2 linked regions of the Sporomusa sphaeroides DSM 2875 genome follow. The protein of the gene in region 1 interacts with the protein of each later gene in a pairwise test. Links are inferred from orthologs where the notes say so. Each region holds a gene or a part of one and is shown on either strand. Other genes may lie near its edges.

What was found.
Region 2: the proteins of SPSPH_RS06495 (region 1) and topA interact in binary tests that used the Escherichia coli proteins (3 or more experiments, as listed by UniProt). The link is inferred for Sporomusa sphaeroides DSM 2875 from one-to-one orthologs.

Annotation. Positions count from the first base shown.
Region 1 is NZ_CP146991.1:1,472,569-1,477,972, reverse strand. What follows is about bases 70-2,900. They hold SPSPH_RS06495 (YigZ family protein), read left to right. Parts: upstream 70-1,087; coding sequence 1,088-1,714; downstream 1,715-2,900. Other genes in these bases: SPSPH_RS06485 (nucleoside recognition domain-containing protein), read right to left, coding at 2,351-2,900; SPSPH_RS06490 (metal-dependent transcriptional regulator), read left to right, coding at 1,903-2,328; SPSPH_RS06500 (RluA family pseudouridine synthase), read left to right, coding at 168-1,067. Also shown: more of SPSPH_RS06485, read right to left, coding at 2,901-3,757; SPSPH_RS06480 (FeoB small GTPase domain-containing protein), read right to left, coding at 3,754-4,527; SPSPH_RS06475 (FeoA family protein), read right to left, coding at 4,532-4,804; bioA (adenosylmethionine--8-amino-7-oxononanoate transaminase), read right to left, coding at 5,041-5,404.
Region 2 is NZ_CP146991.1:1,873,546-1,881,545, forward strand. What follows is about bases 2,064-5,063. They hold topA (type I DNA topoisomerase), read left to right. Parts: upstream 2,064-2,465; coding sequence 2,466-4,661; downstream 4,662-5,063. Other genes in these bases: dprA (DNA-processing protein DprA), read left to right, coding at 2,064-2,469; trmFO (methylenetetrahydrofolate--tRNA-(uracil(54)-C(5))-methyltransferase (FADH(2)-oxidizing) TrmFO), read left to right, coding at 4,654-5,063. Also shown: folK (2-amino-4-hydroxy-6-hydroxymethyldihydropteridine diphosphokinase), read left to right, coding at 1-107; SPSPH_RS08465 (MGDG synthase family glycosyltransferase), read left to right, coding at 100-1,227; more of dprA, read left to right, coding at 1,381-2,063; more of trmFO, read left to right, coding at 5,064-5,949; tyrosine recombinase XerC, read left to right, coding at 6,052-6,996; ATP-dependent protease subunit HslV, read left to right, coding at 7,017-7,547; ATP-dependent protease ATPase subunit HslU, read left to right, coding at 7,566-8,000. UniProt on the Escherichia coli protein: Releases the supercoiling and torsional tension of DNA, which is introduced during the DNA replication and transcription, by transiently cleaving and rejoining one strand of the DNA duplex.

The sequences.
Region 1 (5,404 bases):
TTATTCCTATCATAACACAACAGCGCTAGTGCTGCACTCAGAATAACATGAAGTATATCACCAGATGCAGCACTAGTCCTGGAATCTGGGGAAGGCATTTGCCAACTGCAGGATTTTATTTTATAGTAGAATTGTACATACCTTTTTTGAAAGAAGGCTATTTATTAATGAAATCATTCCAAAACCATAAAATCTCACCAGAGCATACCAGCCTCACGGTAGAAGACTATCTTAAGCAGGTACTGCACTGCTCCGGACGGCAAATCCAGAAGCTGACACGCCAAAAAGGAATATTCTTAAACGGCAAGCCTGCTTTTCTTCAGCGTCAGCTTAAGGCAAACGACAATTTACGCGTTTTACTGCTTGAAGATACATCCTATGGGGTTGAGCCTGAACCGGGAGACATCGATATTCTTTATGAGGATGAGCAGGTACTGGTTTTGAATAAACCTCCTTACCAGCTGGTTCATCCCACCGGACAAACAACCGGTGGTACTCTGGCCAACCATCTGGCTTATCACCTCCGTGAGCGCGGCATCCTGAGTACCGTTCGCGCAGTTCACAGGTTAGACCGGGAAACATCGGGCTGCATAATTTTCGCGAAAGATTCCCGCAGCCAGTTTTTATTAGAAGAGCAATTAAAGGCAAGGACCCTCAAGCGTACCTATTGGGCTCTAGTCCAAGGTGTGCCTCAGCCGCCGTCGGGAACAATTGCCGCCCCTATCGGCCCGCATCCAAACTCACCAAACCGGCGGGCCATCAGCACCAAAGGCGAGGAGGCTGTTACCCATTACCAAACTGTCCGCACCTTTGCTGCCACTTCACTGCTCGAACTGGTACTGGATACCGGCCGAACCCACCAGATACGGGTTCATTTAGCTCATCTTGGCTACCCCATCATCGGCGACCGCATGTACGGCAGCCGTTCTCCGCTTATGTCCAGACAAGCCTTGCACGCCGTATCGGTAAGCTTTGAGCAGCTGTCAACAAAAGAACCGATTACCGTCACAGCACCCCTGCCGGACGATTTTGCCCGAATACTGGCAACCCATACCACCACCCTATAGATAAAACCGGAGGTCTCCTTATGCTGCCTGCCTACCGCACCATAAAACAAGTGGCTGAAATCCAGCTTGAAATCAATAAATCCCTGTTTATTGCCTCTGCCTGTCCTGCCGTGACAGAAGAGGCCGCTGTGACGTTCATTAACGACATTAAAAAGCGTCACAAAGAAGCCAACCATAATTGCTCCGCCTATGTAATCGGCCAGCATGGACAATATCAAAAAGCCGATGATGACGGCGAACCTAGCGGCACGGCCGGCAAACCAATATTGGACGTCATCAACAAATCGGCGGTAAAAAACACCGTCATTGTCGTAACCCGCTATTTTGGCGGCATCAAACTGGGAGCCGGCGGACTGATCCGTGCCTATGCCAAAGCAGCTTCCGCCAGCCTGGAGGCTGCCGTAATTGTTGAAAAGCAGCTGCATACCAAGCTAGCCATCCAGCTTGACTACCATCTGCTGGGCACAGTAGAAAATCAGTTGCGGCTTAACAAATTTCCTATCCAAAGCAAAGATTTCGCCGAGACGGTCAGTATTGTTACCCTGGTCCGCAAAGGGGAAGAAGATCAATTAATCCAGCTGATAGCCGACGCCACTGCCGCCCAGGCCATTGTTAAAATAATCGGGGAAGAATATCTGGATATGTAGATAAAGTGCCTAAAAAAACTCCCTCTCCATAAGAAAAGGGAGTTTTTTGTGCGTTTTTTTTATTTTTCAGTTCAAAATTTTATAATTCATCATAACATATACTAAGCTGCCAACACAATTTTATTGATAAGCATTATTATTTATTAATTTCATGCTATTAACCCGGCAAGGTTTCAGGAGGAATATCTATGCTTTCACCAAGCCTGGAAGATTATTTGGAAGAAATCTATCGGTTTCATGCCAATCTCGGCGTTGTCCGGGTTACTGATATCAGCCACAAACTTAATGTGTCTATGCCTTCTGTTTCCAAAGCCATGCGCAAACTCAATCTTCTTGGTTATATCACCTACCAAAAATACGGTCATATCTGCCTGACTGCCAAAGGCATCGAAACCGGCAAATTCCTTGTCCGCCGCAACCAGATTCTGCAGGAGTTTTTAGTAATGCTTCGCACTAACTGCAACATTGCCGCCGAAGCCGAAGCCATTGAGCATTACTTATCCAATTCAACTATTGAAGCCATTCAGTCCTTCGTAGTATTTATGCGAAAAAATCCCGATACGTATCAGCAGTTATACACCTTTCTCGAAGAGCGTCAGCCGACTGATTTGTAGACGGCAGTCTGACATCCTCCGGCTATACCAAGCCTAACGCCCGAGCCGACTGGGCAACAATAAAGCATACGGCAAAGCCAACTATGGTCGGCAGTAAAAATGTCAGGAACGTCCATTTGGCACTGCCTGATTCTTTATATGCCGAGAGCAAAGCCGTCGTACAGGGCCAATGCAGCAAACAGAACAACATGGTATTTAGAGCCGTCAGCCAGGTCCAGCCGTGGCTGATGAGGACTTGCCGCAATTGAGACAACTCATCAAGCTCAATCATATGGCCTATAGACAAATAACTCATCAGCAAAATTGGAACAACAATCTCGTTGGCAGGCAACCCTAAGATAAACGCCAGCAAAATATAGCCATCAAGTCCGATTGCATAGGCGACAGGCTGCAGTCCTCCGGCCAGGTGCTGCAGAATACTGAGCTCACCTATGTACAAATTGGCAAAGAGCCAGGTAATTGCACCGGCCGGAGCCGCCATCAAAACCGCCCGTCTGAGCACGAAGAAAGTACGATCAATCATGGACCGGTAAATGACTGCACCAATATTCGGTTTGCGGTAAGGCGGAAGTTCCAGTACCATTGAAGAGGCTTCCCCTTTTAGAATGGTATGAGACAAAAGCCAGGACGTGACAAAAGTAATGGCAATTCCCAGCATAACCAGACTGGCCATAAAGACAGTGACAACAGCTGTTTCATATTGTGGCGTTAACGCCCCGCCAACAAAAATGGTGGCAATGGCAATCAGGGTGGGAAACCGGCCGTTACAGGGCACAAAGTTGTTGGTCAGAATGGCGATAAGCCGTTCCCGGGGAGAATCAATAATCCTGCAGGAGACTATGCCGGCGGCGTTACAGCCAAAACCCATGCACATAGTAAGAATCTGCTTGCCGCAAGCCTTGCACTTTTTAAATAAATTATCAAGGTTAAAGGCCACCCGGGGAAGATAACCCAAATCCTCCAATAGAGTAAATAGCGGGAAAAATATAGCCATTGGCGGCAGCATTACCGCAATCACCCAGGCCAGTGCCCGGTAGAGGCCAAGCACCAGAATACCATGCAGCCAGTCAGGCGCACCAGCAGCTTGAAACCAGACTGTCAACTGGTCCTGGAAACTAAAAAGCGCAGTGGCAAGCATTGCCGAGGGAACGTTAGCCCCCTCAATGGTAATCCAAAACACTAAGCTTAGCAGTATCAACATAATGGGATAGCCAAATATACGTGATGTCAATATGTCGTCAAGCTTGTTATCCCAATAAGATTTATCGGTTGCCGGTGATGTAACAACTTTGCGGGCAATACTCTCAGCATTGGCATATACATCGGCAACTATTCTGTCACTTAACTGGTTGCCATAGCGGAGGCGAATAGCCTCCGCCTCCGCGCATAAACCGGCAAAGGTATTTAGCGGCTTAACATTATCCTTCATTGTACGGCCTCCCTGACAACAGGATTGCCGCTCAACTGCAAGTGCAAGGCAATACTTTCAATAAAAGCCCTGTCTCCGTCTAACAGTCTAAGCGCTACCCACCGGGCATTCAGCCGTTTATCTATATGACGCTCAATATTGGGTAAAAGCTGCGCGATTGCTGCTTCCACCTCTGGCGAATACTGCAATTGTTTGTGATGAGTCTTACACTCACCTGTAGCTATACGGTACAAAGCAGCTAACAGGTGATTAAGACCTTCATTTTGGCGTGCTGCTGTTGCTACCACCGGCACGCCAAGTTCTTTTTCCAGTAGGCTTATATTTACCTGGATTTGCTTTTTTCTGGCTTCATCCATAAGATTAACACAGACGACAACCTTAGAAGTTATCTCCATAATTTGCAGCGCCAGATTCAGGTTTCGTTCCAGACAGGTCGCGTCCACTACCACTAAAGTCACATCAGGACGCCCAAAGCAGATGAAGTCCCGCGCGATCTGTTCTTCTGCCGTATGTGCCATGATGGAATAAGTACCTGGCAAATCGACCAGTAAGAAGGACCGGTTATTATAGCTAAACGTCCCTTGCGCATTATCCACCGTTTTGCCCGGCCAATTGCCGGTGTGCTGCCGCAAGCCGGTCAGAGCGTTGAAAACCGTGCTTTTGCCAACATTGGGATTACCTGCAAGAGCAACAATAAACTGTCCGGGATTGGCATGAATCCCGAACTGCTCCCGCAATACTTTGCGAGCCGGTACTATTACCTGCGCCACTTTGTCAGCCCTCCATTCCCTGAGCATCATTGCAAAGATGCGCCCGAATAAGCTGCGCATCTTCAGTGCGCAAAGCAATAGTACTTCCCCTGACAGCAAACGCTATCGGATTGCCGGCAGGACTTTTCCGCACACACCGGACTGTTGTGCCTGGAACCATTCCTAAATCAAATATTCGCCTTCTTAATAATCCGCCAAGTTCAACACTGGCCACATAACCGGATGCCCCTACTGCCAAATCGGAAAGTGCAATTGTTGATGCCTGTTCACTGCTCATTTTACCAACCTCCTCAACTTAACCAAAGCTAACAGATGGGCCAAAAATATAAGTTAGCTACAGCTAACTGTCAGGCCATCTGTTATATGCTATGAAACAGCCTTGTGGTCGGATACAAAAAATGCATATTTTCCAAGCAGCGTTAATATACTTTTAGCTTGCAGGTGCAGCTAAGTTACTTATCCGATGACTAAGATTCAGATGGGGTTAAAACCCCACTTGAATCAAGTCTTCATTTATAAGTCAGTCGGTTGCATACTGCTGCATTCCCTGCTGCCTGTTTCAGCAGTCTCTCTAATGGCGTATTCGATAATGTCCAGCATAGCTTCAATTTCACTAACCGTACTGGCAAGCGGCGGCATAAAAATAACCACATCACCAATCGGCCGAATGATCAGTCCCAGCCGGCGCGCCTGTTCGCAGACATTGGCGCCAACAGCCTGATCCCACCGATACGGAACTTTCCGGCTCCTGTCCTGCATCAATTCAATCCCCACAATAAGACCACACTGGCGAACATCACCCACATGCTCAAGCCTGGCTATGGCTTTGAGCTTGACTGCGGCGGCGTCTATCCGGCAATGGAGTCCCTCAATTACC
Region 2 (8,000 bases), 400 kb from region 1 along the record:
TTAAGGGACAAACAGCGCAGGAATTGCTGGCTGTCAGTCCGGACGACAGTCAGGTTACCTTGTATGGCCGGCTCTCGGTGTCCAGGCAGGGGAACGGCATTGGCTGACAATAAGGTTCTGTTTATGAGCGCGCCGGTCGGTGCCGGGCATATCCGGGCGGCACAAGCAGTCAGTCAGATGCTCAAAATGACTGACACTGCCTGCCAGACTGAACTTTGCAACGTGTTTGATTTTTTTCATCCAAGTATTGGACAGGCAATACTCAAAAGCTATTTAAAAATACTGGATATATTTCCGCAGGCTTACGCCGCCATGTATAGCTGGGGTAATCAAAGCCGGTTGGCTTTGATGGGGCGGGACTTGGTCAGCCGGTTTCTTGCCAGGCGCATGGAGGAGTATATCAGAAGTTTTCAGCCATCGGTCATTGTGTGTACCCACGCTACCCCGGCGGGGCTGGTGGCCTGGTGTAAAAAGCACGGCTTGCTCACAGTTCCGGCAGTAGCCATTGTCACAGATTTTGTTACCCACCGGCTATGGGTTTATCCGGAGTTGGACCATTATTTTGTGGCCCATGCCGGCATGGTGGAGTACTTAGGTCAATACGGGGTTGCGCAGGAAGCTGTTACTGTCACCGGCATTCCGGTAAGTCTGGCGTTTAGCCAACCGGGTGACAGGAGTCAAATACTCAACAAGCTTACGCTTGCTCCGGACAGGAAAACCATCCTGATTATGGGAGGCGGGGCCGGCGTCCTGCCGATGGACAGCATTCTGGATATGTGTATGGAAATTGATAAACCGTTGCAGTTTATCGCCATTGCCGGCAATAACCGGCAATTGTATCGAAAACTTATGCGTTTTGCCACAGCAGCCAGGCATCCTGTAAGGGTTTTGGGTTATATTGACAATGTGCATGAAATTATGAGCGCTGCCGACTTATTAATCTCTAAACCCGGCGGTATGAGTGTATCTGAGGCGTTGGCTCTGGGGGTACCGCTTATTATCTACCGGCCAATACCGGGTCAGGAAGAAGCAAATACCCGCTACTTATTAGCCAGGCGGGCAGCGTTTAGGGCTGATTCGCTGCCGGAGTTAAAAACTATTTTGCTGAATTTGATGGCAGGCGAGCATGGCGAGCTTAGCCGGTTACAGCAGCGGGCTGCGGCAGTTGGCTGCCCTGATGCGGCTAAAAATATAGTTAATTTTTTAGTTAATAAGTATTTTTATTAATTAAAAGCTAAAATATTGTAAAAAAATATTTAAATTGGGACTCCTGGCTCTTGACCTTTGGATTTTATCCCAGTTATAATTGCAAGTACTATGACTTACCAGGTGCTTGCTATGTTTTGGCAGTTTAATGCCAGCTAATGTGGAGGAACTGATATGGAACAATTTTACTTGGCTGCTTTGCAAATGGTGCCAGGTATCGGCAGTTCACGCATGAAGGTCTTGATTGATTATTTTGGTAGCGCCCGGCAGACTTGGCTAGCTGACCAGGGCGATTTATTTTTATCCAAATGTATAGATACTGCTATTTGTAATAATTTACTTAGCTGCCGGGACAAGATAGATATACATAAACTGGCGGACACTTTATTTAAAAAAGGAATTTCTCTGTGTACGTTAACGGCAGACAATTATCCTTCGCTGTTGCAGAACAGTTTTAATCCGCCCTATGTATTGTATTACCGGGGGACTTTACCGGCAACCGATAAGCTGATCGCCATTGTTGGCGCCCGGAAAGCTACGGCTTATGGGAAAAATGCCGCCAGCATGTTAGCGGCAGCATTAGCTGCTGCCGGAGTAGGCATTGTCAGCGGCGCCGCGCGTGGCATTGATACTGCCGCCCATCAGGGGGCGCTGGAGCAGCAAGGGTATACCATAGCTGTACTGGGCTCCGGCGTAGATGTTGCCTATCCGCCGGAAAACAAAAATTTGCTGGCAAGCATTGCTGAAACCGGTGCGGTGGTTTCTGAATATGCACCCGGTACCATGGCCCATCCCGGTCATTTTCCGGCCCGTAACCGCATCATTAACGCCTTGGCGCGCGGGGTTATTGTCGTGGAAGCCGCTGAAAAGAGCGGAGCCTTAATAACTGCTGATTTTGCCTTAGAAGAAGGGCGGGATGTATTTGCCGTACCTGGCAGTATTTTTGCAAACACCAGTAAAGGGGCCAATAAGCTTTTGAAGCTGGGAGCAAAGCCTGTCGATTGTGCGACCGATATTCTTGAAGAATATGGTTGGGAAAATTTTTCAGTTAAGCCAACAACGCTGGCGTTGTCAGCAGAAGAACAAGCCATATATGGGTTACTTAATTATGACGAGCCCATGAGCATTGAAGAAATTGTTACAAAGTTGAAGGTATTGCCGGCAACAGCCGCATATATATTATTGCAACTTTCATTACGGGGTTTGACGGTTGAACATAGTGCACAACGCTATACCCGTGCCGCTAGGGAGGGAATTGAGTGAGCAAAGCTCTAGTTGTAGTAGAATCCCCGGCCAAAGCCAAGACAATTGAAAAATTTCTTGGGAAAAATTACATGGTGAAAGCTTCTATGGGACATTTGCGGGATTTGCCCAAAAGTCAATTCGGGGTTGATATTGAGAACAACTTTTCACCGAAATATATTAATATCAGAGGCAAGGGCGATCTGATTAAAAGTCTAAAAGATGCAGCAAAAAATGCTGATACTGTTTATCTGGCGACAGACCCTGACCGTGAAGGGGAAGCTATTGCCTGGCATCTGGCCCATATTCTTAATCTTTCGGAGCATACTACCTGCCGCATTGAATTTAATGAAATTACTAAGCCGGCTATTCAGCAGGCTATCAAGAAACCACGTCCCATTAATCTGCCGCGGGTATATGCTCAGCAAACCAGACGGATACTTGACAGGATCGTAGGCTATAAACTTAGCCCGCTGCTTTGGCGCAAAGTGCGCAAAGGGTTAAGCGCCGGCCGGGTGCAATCGGTCACCGTTCGTCTCATTTGCGACCGGGAAAAAGAAATCCAGGCTTTTGTTCCGGAAGAGTATTGGACAATTACCGCAAAGTTAAAAGAAAAAAGTACAGCCAAAGCATTTGCTGCCGAATTATTTATGGTTGGCAGCGAAAAGCTGAATGTCAACAACCAATCGCAGGCAGAAACCATTGTTAGTGAGCTTACCCATGCCGAATATGTAGTAAGCGACGTGAAAAAGCGTGAGAGAAAGAGAAATCCATATCCTCCGTTTACCACCAGCAGCCTGCAGCAGGAGGCTGCCCGCAAATTAGGCTTTACTTCCCGCAAAACAATGATGGTTGCGCAGCAGCTGTATGAAGGCCTTGATATTGGCCGGGCCGGTCAGGTCGGTCTTATTACTTATATGCGTACCGATTCCACCCGGATAGCTGAAACTGCTCAGCAGGAAGCCAGAGCCTATATTGAAAACAAGTTTGGCGTGAGCTACCTGCCGGCTAAAGCGCCTGTCTACGCCAATAAGAAATCCCAGGATGCTCACGAAGCGGTCAGACCTACCACTCTTGAGCTGTTGCCGGAAGCTATCGGCAAAAGTTTGACCAAAGACCAGTTAAAGCTCTACACGCTTATTTGGGAAAGGTTTATTGCCAGCCAGATGACACCGGCTGTCTACGATACCCTTACCATTGAGATTACCGCCGGAAATTACAGGCTTAAAGCCACAGGCTCACAATTAAAATTTCCCGGATTCTTAGCCGCTTTTAGTGGAGCTATCGGTAAAGGCAAGGAATTGGAACAAAACTCTGACAGTGATCTTGATACAGAAACTACTTTGCCTGAACTAAAAACAGGGCAAGTCTTACAGCTTGCCAAACTGGAACCTAAGCAACACTTTACCGAACCTCCGCCTCGTTATACAGAAGCTTCCTTGGTTAAAGTACTGGAGGAAAAGGGCATCGGGCGTCCCAGCACCTATGCGCCGACCATTGAGACGATTGTTGTCCGGGGTTATGTAGAGCGTGTGGAGAAAAAGTTTCATCCTACCGATCTGGGGATTGTGGTGCTTGATCTCCTAAAACAATACTTCGAGAGAATCATTGATGTTGAGTTTACTGCGGGGATGGAAGACAAACTAGACGCTATCGCCGAAGGTGACGCCTCTTGGCTAGGTGTTTTGGAAGAATTCTATGATCCTTTTGCTAAAGATTTAAGTTTTGCCGAAGAAGCTATCGGGCAGGTGGAACTGCCTGTTGAAGTTTCCGACATTCCTTGTGAAAACTGTGGGAAAATGATGATTATTAAGCAAGGGCGGTATGGAAATTTCCTGGCATGTCCGGGTTTTCCCGCCTGCCGGAATACCAAACCCATTTTGAAAGATATCGGCGTGAAATGTCCTAAATGCGGTGGTGCGGTTGTCGAGAGGAAGACTAAACGGCGCAGAATTTTTTATGGTTGTGAAAAATACCCTGAATGTGACTTTACTACCTGGGATCTGCCGTTAAACGATAACTGTCCCGTATGCGGCACCTATATGGTTCGGCATAAATATAAAAATGGCGGCTTTGCCGCTCTTTGCAGCAACGAGTCTTGCCCGTCACGGCAAACGTCTGAGAATAAAGAAACAACGAAAAAAGCAGAAGGCAAGGCAGCAAAGCCAACTTCCAACAAGGCTTCTGCTAACCGGAGGAAAAAGAGTGGCTAAAGTTACCGTATTAGGAGCCGGACTGGCTGGCAGTGAAGCTGCCTGGCAACTGGCTGAAGCAGGCATAGCTGTAGACTTGTATGAGATGCGCCCCAAAACAATGACACCGGCCCATCAGACCGGCTTGTTTGCTGAATTGGTATGCAGTAACTCGTTAAGAGCTGCTGCTATAGAAAATGCTGTCGGACTATTGAAAGAAGAAATGCGGCGACTGAATTCTCTGGTTATGAAAGCGGCTGATGCTCATTCAGTTCCGGCAGGCGGAGCACTGGCAGTTGATAGAAACGATTTTAGCCGGTTCATTACCGAGACTCTCTGCAATCATCCGCGTATTTCTGTTATACCTGACGAAGTGACAGCAATACCGGATGACAGACCACTGGTCATTGCTACCGGGCCGCTGACGTCACCGGCTTTATCGCAGGCCATTGCCAAGCTTACAGGTAATGATTATCTGTATTTTTATGATGCAGCTGCTCCGATTATTGCCGCCGACTCCCTTAATATGAATACTATCTACCGGGCTTCCCGCTACGGTAAGGGCGATGATGATTACCTTAACTGTCCGATGAACCAAGAACAATATGAGGTATTTTGGCACGAGCTGACCCACGCCGAAACGGCAGAACGCAAAGAGTTTGAAAACATGGTCGTTTTTGAAGGGTGCATGCCGATAGAAACTATGGCTGCCAGGGGCGTTGACACCATGCGCTTCGGGCCCTTAAAGCCGGTTGGGCTAAGACATCCGGAAACCGGAGAAATGCCTTATGCGGTTGTACAGCTTCGCCAGGATAATGTTGCCGCAACCCTTTATAATATTGTTGGTTTTCAGACCCACCTCAAATGGCCGGAACAACAGCGGGTTTTTAAACTCATTCCAGGCCTGGAAAACGCGGAGTTTGTCCGTTACGGAGTAATGCACCGCAACACTTATATCAATTCCCCCAAAACACTGCTCCCGACATTGCAAATGAAGGAGCTGCCAAACATTGTATTTGCCGGACAGATTACCGGTGTTGAAGGATATGTGGAGTCGGCGGCAAGCGGTCTTATCGCAGGGATTAACGCCGGCAGGATAGCCCAGGGTCTCGCGCCGAAAGTTTTCCCGGAAGAGACGGCGCACGGCGCTCTGTGCCGTTATATCACAGAGGCCGATCCGTCTAATTTTCAGCCTATGAATATAAACTTTGGGCTTATACCCCCCTTAGGGCATAAGATCAGAGATAAGAAACTTAAAAACAGAGCTATTGCCGATAGGGCACTGGCGGCGCTAGAAGAATTTATTTGAATAATACGACAATAATATTGCGGAATTTTCTTAGGTGTGTTAGTATAATAGTAATTTCCGCAAAATCAGTAGCCATTAATTTTGTCGGGAAGAATGATGATAATGTGTGATAACAAACAAACAAATCAAATTGACAAATTTATAGATCAGTTTATGTTCTATTTACGAGTTGAAAAAAATTCCTCCCGCCATACGCTGCTGAATTACCAGCGCGACATTTACCAATTTGTCGAGTTTGTGTCAAATCAGGGGGGCGGTGAGAGGCCGTTTAGTTATGTTACCCCGTTGTTACTTCGCAGTTATCTAGCACATTTAAAATCGCAAGAGTACGCTAAAGCGACCATTATGCGACGAATTGCGGCGCTTAGGTCGTTTTTCCGGTTTTTATGCCGGGAAAATATTTTAAGTGAAAATCCATGTGACGCAGTTAGAACACCAAAACTGGAAAAAAAACTACCTGTCTTTCTGGATGCTAACGAAGTTAGCGAATTAATGGCTTTGCCGGATGACAGTCCGCTTGGCTTTCGGGATAAAGCGGTGCTGGAACTGCTTTATGCGACAGGCGTACGGGTTAATGAGCTTGCCGGAATTACTCTGCCGGATATTGATGTTGAGGGACGAACCATTATCGTCTCCGGTAAAGGGGCGAAAGAACGAATTGTTTTGATGGGGAAGACGGCAGCCGCTTTTTTGGAAAAATACCTGCAGCGTGCACGCCCTGTATTGTGCACTAAGACTGGCGAATATGGCCGCCAAACCAAAAAGCAGCATAGCTATCTGTTTGTCAATAACCGGGGAGGCCCGCTCACTGACCGGAGCATCCGCCGGATTGTTGAAAAGTATGTGGAAGAAATGGCTTTGAAGAAAAATGTCAGTCCCCATACCCTGCGTCATACTTTTGCTACCCATCTGTTAGATAACGGGGCAGACCTCAGAACCGTGCAGGAACTCTTAGGCCATGTTAATTTGTCGACAACTCAGCTTTACACCCATATAACTACCGAAAGACTCAAAGCCAATTACAAGAAATCGCATCCACGTGCCTAAATTCCCTTGGAGGTGATACCATGTTTCACGCTACAACGATTGTTGCTGTTCGCCATCAGGGAAAGACAGCTATTGCTGGTGACGGACAGGTTACCTTTGGTCAAAATACAGTAATGAAACACAACGCGAAAAAAGTGCGCCGCCTTTATCATGGTAAAGTTTTAGCCGGATTTGCCGGCTCGGTTGCGGATGCATTTACGTTATTCTCCAAATTTGAAAGTAAGCTGGAAGAATTTAATGGCAACATGATGAGAGCAGCTGTTGAACTGGCTAAAGAATGGCGTTTAGACAGAGTTTTACGCAGACTGGAAGCCCTGCTTATTGTTATTGATGCCGAACATCTTCTCATTATATCAGGCAATGGGGAAGTCATTGAACCGGACGACGGTGTCACCGCGATAGGTTCAGGCGGACCCTATGCATTGGCAGCCGCCAGAGCGCTTGTGCAGCACTCTGACTTGCCGGCCGCCGGTATTGCCCGTACGGCACTTGAAATTGCAGCCGGTATTTGTGTCTATACTAATGACCATATTACCGTAGAAGAACTATAGTTTTAAAGGGGGATGATTTTGCTGGAACTTACACCAAAAGAAATAGTCAATGAGTTGAATAAATACATAATCGGTCAACAGCAGGCGAAAAAATCAGTTGCTGTGGCACTGCGAAACCGCTGGCGCAGCAAGAAGCTGCCGGCGGAGCTTAAAGAAGAGATTGTCCCTAAGAATATCTTAATGATTGGTCCTACAGGTGTCGGTAAAACCGAGATAGCCCGGCGCCTGGCGAAACTGGTAAATGCGCCTTTCGTCAAAGTGGAAGCCACTAAATTTACCGAAATAGGTTATGTGGGCCGCGATGTCGAGTCCATGGTCCGGGATTTGCTGGAAACCTCTATTCGCATGGTTAAACACCAAAAAATGCTTGAGGTAAATGACAAAGCCAAAGACCTCGCTAATGAGCGCATTCTTGACCACTTTGTTCCACCTCCCAAGAAGGATACTACACGA